Regions from separate parts of the Sinobaca sp. SA16-1 genome, predicted to be linked through region 1. Evidence: riboswitches for the same ligand, from Rfam matches in the RefSeq annotation. Region 1 holds a riboswitch; the other holds the start of a gene.
The links. Region 1 has a riboswitch for thiamine pyrophosphate ahead of thiD (bifunctional hydroxymethylpyrimidine kinase/phosphomethylpyrimidine kinase). Riboswitches for the same ligand answer to the same signal wherever they lie in the genome.
Positions count from the first base shown of each region.

Region 1 (7,392 bases):
AACGCATTGGACCCTGTCGCAATAATTAAATGGTCGTACGGGCATTCACGTCCCTGTTTACTGCGTACGATTTTTTTCTTTTTGTCAATTTCCTCTGCTTCATCTCCTGCATAAAGCGTAATGTTTTTTTCTTCATACCAGTCATAGTCATTTAAAATAATTTCACTGATATCGCTGTCGCCCTGGAGCACTTTAGAGAGCAGAATACGATTGTAGTTTGGATAAGGCTCTTTGCCGAAAATAGTAATGTTAAAACGGTCCGGTTCTGTTTTTAAAATTTCTTCAATCGTTCGAATACCCGCCATTCCATTTCCTATTAGTACAATGTTCTCTTTACGCATGCTGTAGACACTCCTTTAAGTGATATTACTTAGACGATTTCAGCTAATCCAAGGTTATCTGCAGACAACAGAAGCCATTTTTCGAAGCTTCCGGCTTCCGGGAGACGGGTTATTCTTGCCGCCCCGGCCTGCTTTAACAGGTCGGCAGCTCTGTTCGAACAGCAGTAAAATGTAAGTTTATCTTTTATTAAATCGTTTGGAAGATACTCCAGGCATTCGACAGCAGACGCTTTATCCGGTACAACAATATGAGTGGCATGGCCTGCCATGCCCAAGTGTCTGAAAGCCGTTCTTTCCCGGTTTTCCCATCTGCTGTTTCCAACATATACTTCCGCTCCAAGCTTTTCCCATTCGTTTTTCATCCGCTCTGTCAGCGGCGTCGCATGATGAATAATACAGCCCTGCCCGGTCAGCGGGCCTTTCTCCATCCACTGCAGATCATAGTGCAGCGCAGCAACTTCCCCTACAATGATGATCGAAGGATTTTCCATCTGCTGTTTGGCTGCTTTTTTCTCGATATCCGCAAGCGTTCCGATTACTTCCCTCTGCCGGCCGCAGGTGCCCCATTCGACAATGAGCACTGGGGTATTTTTGCTTTTTCCGTTGCCGGTCAATTCAGAAGTGATAAATGGAAGGTTTTTCATTCCCATATAAAAGACGATCGTTTCCATTCCTTTTGCCAGGCTTTCCCAATCTGCGTCGGGCTTTCCTGATTTGTTTTTGCTGTGCCCTGTAACGATGGCCAGAGACCTGGAATGATCGCGGTGCGTGAGAGGCACCCCTGCATACAGCGAAGCCGCGTTGGCAGCCGTTACGCCCGGAATCATTTCATAGGCCACTTTATGGCTCCGCAGCATTTGTGCTTCTTCCCCGACTCTGCCGAATATGCCTGGATCGCCGCCTTTGAGCCGGACGACTGTTTTTCCCTTCTTTGCCTGGATTATCAGTTCTTTTTGAATATCCTGCTGCCGCAGTGTATGCTCGCATGGTTTTTTTCCGCAGTATATAAATTTCGTTTCCGGACCGGCTTCTAAAAGCAGGGCGGGGTGTACCAGCCTGTCAAATACAACCACATCTGCCTGCTGAAGAGCCTTCAGTCCTTTAATGGTCAACAGCTCCGGGTCACCCGGGCCGGCTCCTACAAAATAAACCACGCCTTGTTTCATTTATTTTCACTCCTGCTTTTCTTTATAATTATGTATTCTATAGAAAGATGCTGGGAATTTCTGCAATGACGAAAGATAATCTAACACATTTTATTGTGTATAAAAAATACATATTAAAAACAGCAAAAAAAAGCCCGCTCCTAAAAGAAGCGGGGTCTCTTGACCTTATTTATGAAGCAGCTTTCTAAGACTGCGTGCGGCTGTTTCCGGTTCCGCTGCCCTGCTGATAGCAGAAATCAGGGATACACCGTCTGCTCCAGCTTTGAGTACGCGTTGTGCATTTTTTTCTGTAATTCCACCGATTCCAACGATGGGAATCGTAATGCCGAATTTACGTAAATCCTGAATGCCTTCCGGGCCGATCGGGTCATCTGCGTCTGCTTTAGATATGGTTGCATACATTGGACCTGTGCCGATATAATCGGCCTCGTCCTGAGTGGCCTGCTCAGCCTCTGCCAGCGTTTTTGCAGAAACACCCATACTCATATGCGGAGGGAGTTTCTTTTTCACTTCCGAAGCAGGTTCGTCCCCCTGTCCGATATGAACGCCGTCCGCGCCTATCTTCACGGCGAGTTCCACATCGTCATTTACAATAAACGGAACGCTGCGGCTTTGGCAGACAGCAAGCAGTTCGCGCGCGAGCTCTTCTTTTTGTAAAGCTGTTTTTGCAGCCGGACCCTTTTCACGGAACTGAAAGCAGGTAATGCCGCCGGCTATCGCCTGTTTGAGTACTTCAACCGGGTTTTTCTCTGTGTCCTGACTGCCCATAATGAAATACAGCAGCAGTGCTTCTTTATTCATAGGTGCCTCTCAGCTCTTCTTTTTTAAGCGTCAGCTGATGCCGGATATCCATATCTCCCACGTGATACAAAGCGTTCAACAGCTCTGACTGAAAGGTGCCCGGACCTCTCATTGACGCAAATCCGCCGGCTTTTTCCGCTGCTATTCCATAATAGCCCAGCGCCGCTGCTGCGCCATATGCCACATCGTCCGTAACGGTCAGGAAAGAACCGATCAGCGAGCTGAGCAGGCAGCCGGATCCGGTCACTTTAGTCATCATTGAATGACCGTTGTGAATGCGGTACATATCTTTTCCATCCGTTACTGCATCCACCGCTCCCGTTACGACAATAGGAAGCTTCAATACGTGAAAGGCACGTTCTGCCGTTTCAGCTGTACTTACATGGGAGGAACCTGAATCTACTCCTCTTGTATTGCTTTCAAGTCCTGCAACAGCAGCAATTTCTCCTGCATTTCCGCGGACAAGGGAAATGTCTATTTCTTTGAGCAGCTGCCGGGCAGTATCGGTTCGATAAGCGGTAGCACCGGCTCCGACCGGATCGAGTACGACTGGAATTCCTTTTTTATTCGCTGCGGCGCCGGCAAGCAGCATGGACTCCACCTGCAGTGGGTTCAACGTTCCAATGTTAAGCACAAGCGCATCGGCGGCAGACGCCATATCGGCCGCTTCTTCTTTTGCGTTGGCCATTACAGGCGATGCTCCTGCCGCTAAAAGTCCATTCGCCGTAAAGTTCGCTACCACCACGTTGGTAATGTTATGAACAAGAGGCTTTGCCGTCCGCATTTCGTGCAGCAATTTGTATGCTTTTTTTCCTTCTGAATGCATCATGTCTCTTTCCCTCCAGGGTTATTCATTTCTCTAACGAACGGCCCCAATGATTCACCGGTCCGCTCCCGCGCCCGATGTTGAGCGGATGGCTGATCGCCTTTGTAATAAATTCTTTAGCCAGCTCACACGATTGGATAACAGGAATACCCTTCGCCCGATTGGCGGCAATTGCCGCAGAAAACGTGCATCCTGTCCCGTGTGTATGCTTCGTATTAAACCGATCCGCCGTTAGATGGATAAATTCTTTCTTATAATATAACACATCAATTGCCGTGTCTTTCGCATGCCCGCCTTTTACAACCGCAGCTCCTGCCCCCATCTCCTCGACCAGCACCCGGGCCGCTTTTTCCGCCTCTTCTATGGTAGAGACTTTTACTCCGGTAAGCTTTTCGGCTTCTTCCATATTCGGCGTCACCACTTCTGCTATAGGAAGCAGCCGGTTGACCATTAGTTTTTTCGTTTCTTTATCCATTAACGAGTCTCCACTTGTGGCCACCATTACCGGATCTACAATAATTGGCAGGTTTTCCCGTTCCAGCCGGTCTGTGATACTTTCAATCATAGACGGCAGGGCGATCATACCTGTTTTCACTGCCTGCGGCCTGATGTCTTCAAGGACGGCTTCCAGCTGTTTCAGAATCGTTTCGTCCTCCATATGCCAGACGTCTTTTACCCCCATCGTATTCTGGGCCACCACGCTTGTAATAACGGCCATTCCGTAAGCGCCGATCTCCTGGAATGTTTTTAAGTCGGCATGGATGCCTGCTCCTCCGGTAGGATCTGTTCCTGCTATGGATAGTACTTTTGGTATTTCCCCCATTATTGGTTCCTCCATTTTTATCTGTACTCACCACATCCGGACGTCTTTTTCATTTACACACAAAAAAGCCGCCCCTTGAAAGGAGCGGCTTTTCCTGACCATCACAGCCAAATAAAAACGCACGCTCCACTTTCCTACGCTGGCTTTACCCAGATCAGGTTCAGAGGGACAAAGGAATTTCCTTATCTCAGCATATGCGCCCCTAGTGGTTGTCTTTATTTCATGTTACGGGAGAAGAAGCTTTATTGTCAATTATTCATTTGTTTCTTCCTGCTTCCGACGCTTTTTATCGCGCTTTTGCTCCTTTTCGGCTTTCTTTTCTTCTTTTCTCACCTTCCGGAAATTCGTATCCAGGAAGCTGTACAGAACTGGTATGACAAACAGCGTCAGAAAAGTGCTGCTGACAAGGCCGCCGATCACGGCAATACCCATCGGCTGCTGAATCTCTGCGCCTTCACCAATACCAAGCGATAATGGAACGACCCCTAGAATTGTTGTTACAGCTGTCATCAGAATAGGGCGGGTTCTCTGTTTAACAGATTCTACAATAGCTTCTTTGGAAGCCATTCCCTTTTCTTTCTGTTGATTAATATAGTCCACCAGCACGATCGCATTGTTGACGACAATACCGGCAAGAACAATGAGGCCGATAAAGACGGTCACACTGAGCGGTGTCTGCGTTACTGCCAGGGCAATGCTTACTCCTATAACCACAAGCGGCACGCTGAACATAACGATAAATGGATATTTAAAGGATTCAAATTGTCCTGCCATTACGAGATAAATGAACAGCAGTCCGAGAAGGAAGGCAAATATCATGCTGTCGAGCGCATCGTCCAGCAGCTCCTGTTCTCCCGAATAGGCAAGAGAGGTGCTGTCCGCCATATTGTCGTTTTCATATATATCCGTCACTAAATTGGACGCCTCATTTAATGTCGTATCCGAGCTGTAGGCCGCCGTAATTTCCACGCTGCGCTGCTGATCATCACGATTAATAACGGCAGGGCCGCTGCCTTCTTCAATGTCGGCTACCTCTCCAAGTTCAATATAGTCTCCTTCCTGGTTGGCAATCAGCAGCGTTTCTAAATCCTCTGCTGTCTCCAGTTCTCCGGTTTCATATTGAACAATCACATCATAGGTCGTATTATCTGCTGTCTGTACCGTAGTGGCTGTTTGGCCGCGGGTAGCATTGTCGACACTATCGGCGATCTGGGCGGCCGCCAGACCGTTTTCCCTCGCATTTTCTTCATCTACAGCAATTTGTATCTCTGGTGCGAGATCTTCATCCGAGGTGGTTATTTCCCGAATATCTTCCGCTTCTCTCAGCTCCGAGATCATATACTCGGCCGACTCATTTAATGTATCCACGTTCTGGTCGCTGATAGTAAAGACGACCGTATTCGCTTCTCCTCCGCCTATAGCAGTCTGGCTCGAAAGAGAAATATCGGCATCCGGTTCTACGTCGACCACGTCGTCTTCTATCTGTTCAATAAAATCGATCGTGCTCGCTTCCCGGTCCTCCATTGGTTCCATCGTGACCATGATCTGGGCCTCATTGGATCCCGATGGTCCTCCTGTTACTGCACCGTCGTCGCCGGAAGAACCGATCATTGTTAAATAGCTGTCGACTGCTCCCTCCTGATCCAAAATAGCTTCAATATCCTCTGTAATAGCAGTCGTCGTTTCCAGGTTGGTTCCGTAATCTGTCTCCACATCAATGGAGAAAAAGCCCTGGTCGCTTGCCGGAAGAAAGTTAACTCCTGTTGCAGCAAGACCCGCTCCGCCTGCGATAAGAAATAACAGCGTAATAAACAGAGTAAGAAAACGGTGTTTCAACGACCATTTGCTGGCCCTTTCCAGACGTTTCATATAGCGGGAGTTCTGCCTTTTTTCTTCAATATCCTCTTTAGGAGCTTTCAAAATGCGGCTTGCCATCATCGGCACAACGGTAACAGCCACAAACAAGGAAGCAATTAAACTAAAGGATACTGCCAGTGCAAATTCCGTAAAAATATTTCCAACGATGCCTGATACAAAAATAATCGGCAGAAAGACAGAAACAGTCGTTAAAGTCGAAGCCGTAATGGCGCCGCCTACTTCTTTTGTTCCTTCTGAAGCTGCCTTTTTTGGTGTCTTGCCCATCGATAAATGCCGGTATATATTCTCAATAACCACAATTGCATTATCGACGAGCATTCCAATGCCAAGCGCCAATCCACCAAGAGTCATTAAATTCAGCCCGACATCTGTAAAATATAAGAAACCAAATGTCACGATAACAGAAAACGGTATTGCCACCCCGATGATGAGCGGGGTCTTTAAATTGCGGAGAAAGAAAAACAGCACGAGCATGGCAAACACCCCGCCGGTAATAAGAGCGGTCGTCACACTGTTGATGGACTGCTGGATGTAATCTCCTTCATCGTAAAAAGTCGTAAATTCCAGGCTGCTGTATTGATCTTCTTCAAGCAGCGTGTCCAGCTCACTATTAAAGGATGAGGACACCGTAGCCGCATTTGCATCTGTTTCCTTCATTAGATTAAGCTGCATTGCCGGCTGCTGATTTGTTCTTGTAATAGCGTTCTGCTCTTCCGGAGAAAGTCTTATGTCTGCAACATCGGCTAAAAATAACTCATCGCCTGTTTCCGGATCGACTGTAACAAACAGCTCTTCCAGATCTTCCTGAGCTTCTATTTCTTTCAGCACTCTTGTCGTAAGCGTTCTTTCTCCTGATTCTACCGTTCCACCGGGAAGTGACACGTTGTTGGACTGAACCACGTTAACGATATCTTCCTGGGTAATTTGATATTCTTCCAGCTGTGCCTGATCCAGGTTAATTTCATAACGTTCGGTTACTCTGCCGGATTCATCCACATTGGCGACACCTTCCACCCGTTCAAGCTCCGTCCGGATAGACGCTAAATCATCCTGAAATTCGACAACCGCCATGTCATCAGAGGTAACAGCAATCTGTGCCATACCGAACATCGACGGGTCAAATTTCAGGAAAGAGGGATCAGCCGCATCATCAGGAAGCGGTGCATCCCCCATTGAGCTGATAACATCCTGCTCCACGTCGTCAATCGATGAATCCCAGGAAAATTCCAGAAGAATTAACGCCGACCCCTCTTCTGAGGTAGACGTAATATTATTTAAGCCGGGCATCGTTGACAACTGTTCTTCCAGCGGAATCGTCACGCTTTCTTCGACTTCTTCCGGACTCGCACCGGGATAACTTGTTACAACGGCCGCGACCGGGGGATCAATTTCCGGAAAAAGCTGAAGAGGGAGATTTGTTAAGGACACCCCTCCGAGTAAAATAAACAGGATCATTCCTACAATAGTCAGTTTCGGCCTTCGGATGGATAAATCGGTAATTTTCACCTTCGCCGTTCCTCCTCTTATGTTTTCATCCCTGCCGGTACCGCAAACTTC
Region 1 covers NZ_JCAKFL010000004.1:76,559-83,950, forward strand. Annotated here, with positions in the region: gene nirB (nitrite reductase large subunit NirB) at 1-341, opposite strand, end outside; gene cobA (uroporphyrinogen-III C-methyltransferase) at 371-1,507, opposite strand; gene thiE (thiamine phosphate synthase) at 1,673-2,308, opposite strand; gene thiM (hydroxyethylthiazole kinase) at 2,301-3,134, opposite strand; gene thiD (bifunctional hydroxymethylpyrimidine kinase/phosphomethylpyrimidine kinase) at 3,160-3,957, opposite strand; TPP riboswitch at 4,072-4,171, opposite strand; gene AC5W2J_RS12230 (efflux RND transporter permease subunit) at 4,210-7,341, opposite strand.

Region 2 (7,392 bases), on a different contig from region 1:
TTCAAACTGACCGCCATCATTTTCCACCATCGTTTCTACAATTGGTTCATTGACCGGTATCCCGGGGTATCCAACTGTCCGGCCTTCTAAATCTCTTGGTCGTTCTATGTCGGAGTCTGCTTTGTACACAACGTGATTAAGAGGAGACCTCACAATCGCCGCCACGCTTACTACAGGGATTCCTTCGGTCCGCGCTGTAATAACATCCGGCTGATAGGTAATGCCAAAGTCCACTTCTCCTGCAGCCGCCAGGTTCAAAGGATCCGTTGGATTGGTGGGGAACATAATATTTACGTCCAGACCTGCTTCCTCGAAGTATCCGTTTTCCTGCGCGGTGTACAAGTAGCTGTGTACGGCATTAGGATACCAGTCCAGCATAATGTCGACTTCCTGCAGCTCTTCATTCTCTGCCTGCTGTTCATTTTCACTCCCGCATCCTGCCAGCACAAATGCTCCTGCAGCAAGCAGCCCCACCTGTTTAATCCACCTTTTCATTATCTTCTTCCTCCCTTTTTTGTAGTCGCATATTCTACTGCTTTTACTGCCAAAAACAGGCCAATCCCTGCTAACGACAACAAAACGATTGGTGCAAATACGCCGGCTGCGTCCATCTGTGTCATCATCCTGCGGCTGAAATATCCAAGCCCTGCATCTGCGCCCAGCCACTCTCCAATTGCCGCACCGATGACGCTCAGCGTGACTGCCACTTTTAAGCCGGAATAGAACGAGGGCAGAGCCATCGGCACCTGGACCTTTCTGAAAATCTGCCAGCTCCCGGCCCCCATGGTCCGAAGCAGGTCCTGCATATCCCGGCTCGCTGTCCGAAGACCGTCAAACGCCCCGACCGTAATTGGGAAAAAGGTGATCAACACCGTTACGGCGACTTTACTCCACATGGAATAGCCAAACCACAGCACAAAGATTGGGGCTAGTGCAATAATTGGAATGGTCTGCGAGGTGATTAACAGAGGAAAAACACTCTTTTCCACCATCCGGCTCCGGCTCATCAGCACCGCAATACCGACTCCACAAACGATGGAAATGCCAAGTCCGGTAACTATAACGAGAAGCGTGGCCGGCAGGTGTACAAGAAATAATATATCCGCAAGTTCCCACAGCCTCTGCAGCACCGCAGACGGTGCCGGCAGTATATAAGGCGTGTCATACCAGCGGGCTCCTGCCTCCCAGATGATAAAAAAAGCAGATGCGAGAAGAGCGGCTCCAGCATAGGAAATGCCTGCTCCTTTCCAGCCATTCATCGTAACTTCTCCTCCCTGCGCATTCGTTCAATCAATTCCCGCTTCAGCTTCAAGAGTTCCGGGTGATCCCGGGCACGCTCGTCTCTGGGTCTTGGCAGCGGTACCGCAATTTCGGTAAGGCGTCCTTCTATCGGCGGCTCGGTAAATAATAAAATGCGGTCGGATAAAAATAATGCTTCTTCTATGTCGTGGGTAATAAAAATAAGTGTCTGCCTCGAAGCCTGCCACTTTTCCAACAGCCATTCCTGCATCATAAAGCGGGTAATCGAATCAAGTGCGCTGAATGGTTCATCCAGCATTAAGATGTCGTTTCCTCCCACTACAGCGCGGAGAAAAGACACCCTCTGCCTCATCCCACCGGACAGTTCGTGAGGATACTTGCGTTCCAGGCCCCTGAGGCCGAATGCTTCCAGATGGGATGATACGCGCTGTTCGGCCTCCCTTTTGGAAAGGCCGTTTATTTCCAATGGCAGCATGCCATTTTCCAAAATGGTCCGCCAGGGCAGCAGCAGATCCTGCTGAGGCATGTAGCCGACCCTGCCAAGCCTTGTGCCCGAGCCGTGCAGAAGCACCGACCCCTTGTCCGGGTCGCTCAGCCCGGCGGCAAGCCGGAAGAACGTCGACTTTCCCGACCCGCTCGGTCCAAGCAGGCTGACAAATTCGCCTTTTTTCACTGTCCCTTGAACCTGCTTGAAGATCGGCGCTTCGGTAGTAGTATAGGCATAGGTAACGTCTCGAAATTCCAGTGCCGATTCCTGCTCTTTATTCATTTCCCGCCCCCTTTTTTGTGTACCGTGCTCCCCCGGAACCTGCTCCATGCATACAAAAAAGCCGCTCCAGCAGAGGGAGCGGCGGAAAAGTCGTTCTATCATTAAAAACAGCACGAGCGGCTGCTTTTTCAGGTGAACATTCCGCACTTTCCTCCGCTGGTGTTATCCAGATCAGGTTCCAGGGTTAGGATGAATGTCATCCCTCTCAGCTTTGCAGCACCCCTAGTGCTTGTTGTATAAAATTGTCTTTGCTTCTTAAAGATAGCACATATTCGAAATGGTTCATACCGCGGGTTTTATTTCAGCAAAATCTCTGCTCCTGTAAAGCCTGCACGCGTGATATGATGGAGAAAACGTCTACATTACATTAGGAGAGGCTCTTATGGCAGACACTATACTCACGATACATCTTATAGCCGTGGCGGCAGTTATTCTGCTTGCAGGCGCTGTTTATATATTTCACCGCACCAACATGAACCGGACCGCTGTTCTGCTTCACTACGTGCTTCGATTTTCATACCTGCCGCTGCTTTTAACCGGCGGGCTTGTACTTGGCCTTCGTCCTGTATATTTAGGCGGCCTGCTGAAGCTGGCCTGTGGATTGTTAAGTATCGGATTGATTGAAATTTACTTTGTCCAGTTATTTAAGAACACCGGACACCCTCTATTCGTCCGGTTTATGATAGGATTTGTATTATTTACTATTATTTTAGGATTACTGCTCCCCCAGGGCATTTATTTACTGTAAGGCGAATTTGACACATAAAGGAGCGTTTATCCATGCCAAAAAACAAAAAACAATTTGCTGTTATAGGCCTCGGCCGATTTGGAGGGAGTATCTGCCGGGAACTGTATCATTTAGGCTATGAAGTTCTTGCTATCGATCAGGATGAAGAAAAAGTGGATGAATATGTCGCATATGCCACCCAGACAGCCTGCATTGACTCCACTGACGAAAAAGCATTAAAATCTCTCGGCCTTGGCAACTTCGATCACGTTGTTGTCGCGATCGGCGACCATATTCAGGCAAGTGTGCTTACAACGCTTGTGTTAAAAGACATGAACGTTCCAATCGTCTGGGCAAAAGCCCAGAATAAATACCACCAGAAAGTGCTCGATAAGATCGGCGCTGACCGTGTGGTCCACCCGGAATTTGATATGGGAATCCGTGTAGCCCATAATATGACTTCGGAAAAGGTTATTGATTTTATCGACTTAAGCAACGATTACACGATTGTCGAAGTGTATGCTACGAAAAAACTGCACCGCAAAACGCTGATTGAATCCAATGTCCGGGCCGCCTATGGTGTGACGATTCTTGCGATCAAACGAAATGAGGACGTTAATGTGTCCCCGCGGCCCAACGATAGAATTGAGCAGGGAGATATGCTGATTGTTTTAGGTCATAAAGATGAGATCCGCCGTTTCGAAAATGAAGGCCTGTAGTTTTAAGAGGCTTCTACTGTAAAAAACCAGACCCCCGGAGGGCCTGGTTTTTTTAATAAGACTGTTCAAAGCTGGTTGGATTTTCTTCGAACCGTACGCTTTTTCCTGTTTCACTGCTTTCATATAGCGCCTCGACGATTTTTGTAACTTTCATGGCCTGCTCCGGTTTCACGATAAGTTCCGCTTCACCTGTACAGGAATCCACGAAATTATTCGCCTGATAGTATGGCTCTATATTATCGATTTTATTAATCTGGGCCGTGCTGTTTAACAGCGTTCCATATTTGGATTGATACAGCTCAAACGGAAAGAGCTGTAAACCGCCCTCAACTCCGGAAATACTGAGTTGTTCCGTATCTTCTTTTATATTAGCCGCCCAGGAACATTCCAGCTGCAGCGTAATGTCATTTTCGAATGTGATATACCCGGTTACATGGTCTTCCACGTTAAACGTATTCTGGTCAAACTGGCCCCACTCGTTCGTGAGATTCGGTGCTTTGCTTAACCGGTCGTACGTTTTGGCCATTACTTCCAGCGGCTTTGGGTCTCCAAGCAGCCACAGGGACAGATCCAGCAGGTGGCAGCCATAGTCAATCAGGCTTCCTCCGCCTTGCAGCTCTTTGTTTGTAAATACACCCCAGCCCGGAACTTTCCGGCGGCGCAGTGCCTGAAAACGACAGACGAGCGGGTCCCCGATTTCGTGGTTTTCCATCATCTGCTTGGCAATCTGGGCTTCCGGTCCAAAACGATAGTGGAAGGCAATTGCAAGAACCGAGCCTGTTTTTTCTGCAGCTTCTATCATACGCTCGCATTCTTCCGTTGTAATCGCCATCGGCTTTTCGCAGAGCACGTGAATGCCCCGATTTAGAGCCTGCACAGCGATATCTGCATGAAACTTATTCGGCGTACAGATAACGACCGCATCCACGTCTCCAAGCATTCGTTCAATGTTGTGGTATACCCGGGCGATAGAGAAAGACGCCGCTACTTCCTGAGCCCGATCCTGATTAATATCGTATACGCCTTCTATTGATACCTTGTGTTCCAGCTGTTGAAAAGTGGGAATATGCCTTGACTGAGCGATTCCCCCTGCTCCAATGATGCCAATCTTTAGCTTGTCCATTAGTACTTACCCCCTCTAGTGTGGCCATCAGCGCCCGGCAGTGGCTTTAGTTGTCCCCTGCTCTTTACCGGCGATAGGCTCAAGCGGCTGAGCGTTGCCGTAAACCGGCTTTGGTGTAGCCAGTCCGGCTGCCCAGTATACGCCATTGCGTATCACGCGTTGAATGTCTGTATGGTAATACGTCGGATACGTCTCATGTCCCGGACGGAAATAAAATATTTTTCCCCGCCCGCGCTGAAAAGTGGCACCACTTCTAAATACTTCTCCACCTTCGAACCAGCTGACAAATATCAATTCCTCTGGTACAGGAATGTCAAAGTGTTCCCCATACATTTCTTCTTTCTCCAGCTCAATGAATTCTCCTAGACCTTCTGTGATAGGATGCGTCGGATTGACGACCCAGAGTCGTTCCTTTTCATCCGCTTCCCTCCACTTCAGGTCACAGGAAGTACCCATCAGCTTCTTGAATATTTTCGAGAAATGGGCGGAATGCAGCACTACCAGCCCCATTCCTTCCAATACCCGCTCTTTCACCCGTTCTGCGACCTCTTCGGTCACTTCATCATGAGCCTGATGGCCCCACCAGATAAGAACGTCCGTATTGTTTAGAACCTCTTCTGTTAATCCGTGCTCTGGTTCGTCCAATGTAGCCGTGCTTACATCAAGCCCCTCTTCTTTCAGGAAACCTTGAATGGCCCCGTGGATTCCTTCCGGATAAATCGAAGAAACCACTTCGTTCTCTTTCTCGTGTCTGTTTTCGTTCCATACTACAATTTTCATAAAGGCCCCCTACAGTCATTATAATATATTTTCGTAATAAATTAACCTTTTGTTGCTTCGGCTGTTAGACCGGTCATGAGCCATTTCTGCAAAATAGACATTTTTTTGCAATTGGAAGCGCAACAAATACGGATCCAGCAGCAAATCGGGTGAAATTATTAGAAAACCGATCATTTACAACATTAAATAATTTTTGAATGGAAATACATATTTTTAATTTATATCTTTTTACTATGTAAAACTCCCTTAACAGGATACCGAAACGTTTCGGATTACCACTAAATTATAGTAAGCGTTTTCAAAAAAAGCAAGCAGTATTTCCAGTAAGCAGAACAGTAGGCGCATCCCATCCTTTCCACTATACTAATAAAAGATGAAAAAAGAGGAGGAATCAAGATGCGGCAGTCCCCTTGAATTGCAAAAAAAGGAGCTGGGTCCAGCTTCCATACCGATCATGCATTGACGAATGCGGCGTCTCTTGTTCCCTCTGCAGAAAAGGCGGTTTTTTTAACCTTTGATGATGGACCAAGCCGCTGCACCCACCAGATTCTCGATATATTAAAAAACAAACAGGCAAAGGGAACTTTTTTCTGGCAGGGACGGCTTATTCATCCCCGGCGGCCTGCGCTGAGAGTGACAGAGGAAGGCCATACGCTCGGTTCGCATACCCATCGCCATCCCAACCTTACGTCGCTTTCTTATGAAAAACAGAAACATGAAATCCAGAGCAGCCTTCAGGCGATCAAAAGCATCAGCCCGGCTCAAATCGACTATTTCCGGCCGCCCTACGGCCGCTATAATAAAGAAACAGTCCGTGTCGTACGGGAGCTGGGGCTCGAACTTGTGATGTGGGACACGGTATCATTTGACTGGAAAGAAAAAAAGAGCCCGGACGCTATTCTCTCGAACGTCATGGACTCTGTACAGCCGGGATCGATTGTTCTGCTGCATGAACTACAGCAGACGGTCTCCGTTCTGCCTGAACTAATTAATATGCTTCATACCGAAGGCTATACATGTCTGGCGCTTCCTTCTCAACGAAGCGGATAATCATGGTCAATCGGACGGAAAAAATTAGTTCGGGTCACTTCAGCCGCTGTTTTGGCGTCACGCTCTTCCATCGCATGAATAATCTGCTCATGCTCTTCAATCGACTCTTCCGTCAGGTTAATGGAATCGTGATAAAACAGCCGTCGGACATGCGATTGCAGGGACAGTGTCGTTTTGGAAATATACGGGTTATGAATGCTGTCGACAATAATGTCATGAAATTTTTCATCCCATTTCAGCGCAGCCCGGTGGTCGCCGGCCTGAATGGCTGTTGTAAACTGCTCGTTAATGTCCCGCAGTTCTTCTATCGTTTCCCCGCTCATAGCTTTTGCTGCTATTTCCGCAGCCAGCGCCTGCAGCGCGGCGAGCGGCGGAAAAATTAAGACAGCATCTTCCGGCTTCACCTGTGTAATCTGCGTCACAACGCCAGGCTTCATTTCTACGAATCCGTCTTCGTTTAACAGCTGCAGTGCCTCTCTAATAGGCGTTCTGCTCACCCCAAGCGCCTCTGCAAGCTCGGAGTCGTTAATTTTTTCTTCAGGCTGAAGCGTTCCGTCAATAATCCATTGTTGAATTTGCAAATACGCCCGGTCTTTTGCGGATTTTCGTTCCGGTTTAGGTAAATCGGATGGAATCGGCACAGTCTATATCACCTTTCACGTCTTTTTCGTTTAATTAAAGTATAAAGCAAAAAAAATAACCGCGCCACAACGTGCTTTTTCTTCCTAAATATGGTATATTCTAATATGTAATATATTGCATACGTATATTGTTAGGAGAGACGCACAATGGAAAATTTAGCGGCATACGTTTTTATGGCTGCCATGATGTCTATGCTTCCCGGAGCAGACACGGTACTTATTATGAAAAATACACTCTCGCACGGTGCTAAAGCCGGACGTTTTACTATACTGGGGATGGCTACCGGCCTAACCTTCTGGACAATTATTGCGGTATTGGGATT
Region 2 covers NZ_JCAKFL010000001.1:584,020-591,411, forward strand. Annotated here, with positions in the region: gene AC5W2J_RS02830 (ABC transporter substrate-binding protein) at 1-495, opposite strand, end outside; gene AC5W2J_RS02835 (ABC transporter permease) at 495-1,259, opposite strand; gene AC5W2J_RS02840 (ABC transporter ATP-binding protein) at 1,256-2,029, opposite strand; TPP riboswitch at 2,161-2,263, opposite strand; gene AC5W2J_RS02845 (DUF1516 family protein) at 2,412-2,777, shown strand; gene AC5W2J_RS02850 (potassium channel family protein) at 2,810-3,475, shown strand; gene AC5W2J_RS02855 (Gfo/Idh/MocA family protein) at 3,528-4,598, opposite strand; gene AC5W2J_RS02860 (ThuA domain-containing protein) at 4,626-5,378, opposite strand; partial or broken gene AC5W2J_RS02865 (sugar ABC transporter permease) at 5,420-5,568, opposite strand; gene AC5W2J_RS02870 (polysaccharide deacetylase family protein) at 5,838-6,428, shown strand; gene AC5W2J_RS02875 (GntR family transcriptional regulator) at 6,413-7,069, opposite strand; gene AC5W2J_RS02880 (LysE family transporter) at 7,217-7,392, shown strand, end outside.
Region 2: it holds a riboswitch for thiamine pyrophosphate, as region 1 does, so the genes downstream of both, AC5W2J_RS02840 (ABC transporter ATP-binding protein) here and thiD (bifunctional hydroxymethylpyrimidine kinase/phosphomethylpyrimidine kinase) in region 1, are expected to answer to the same signal.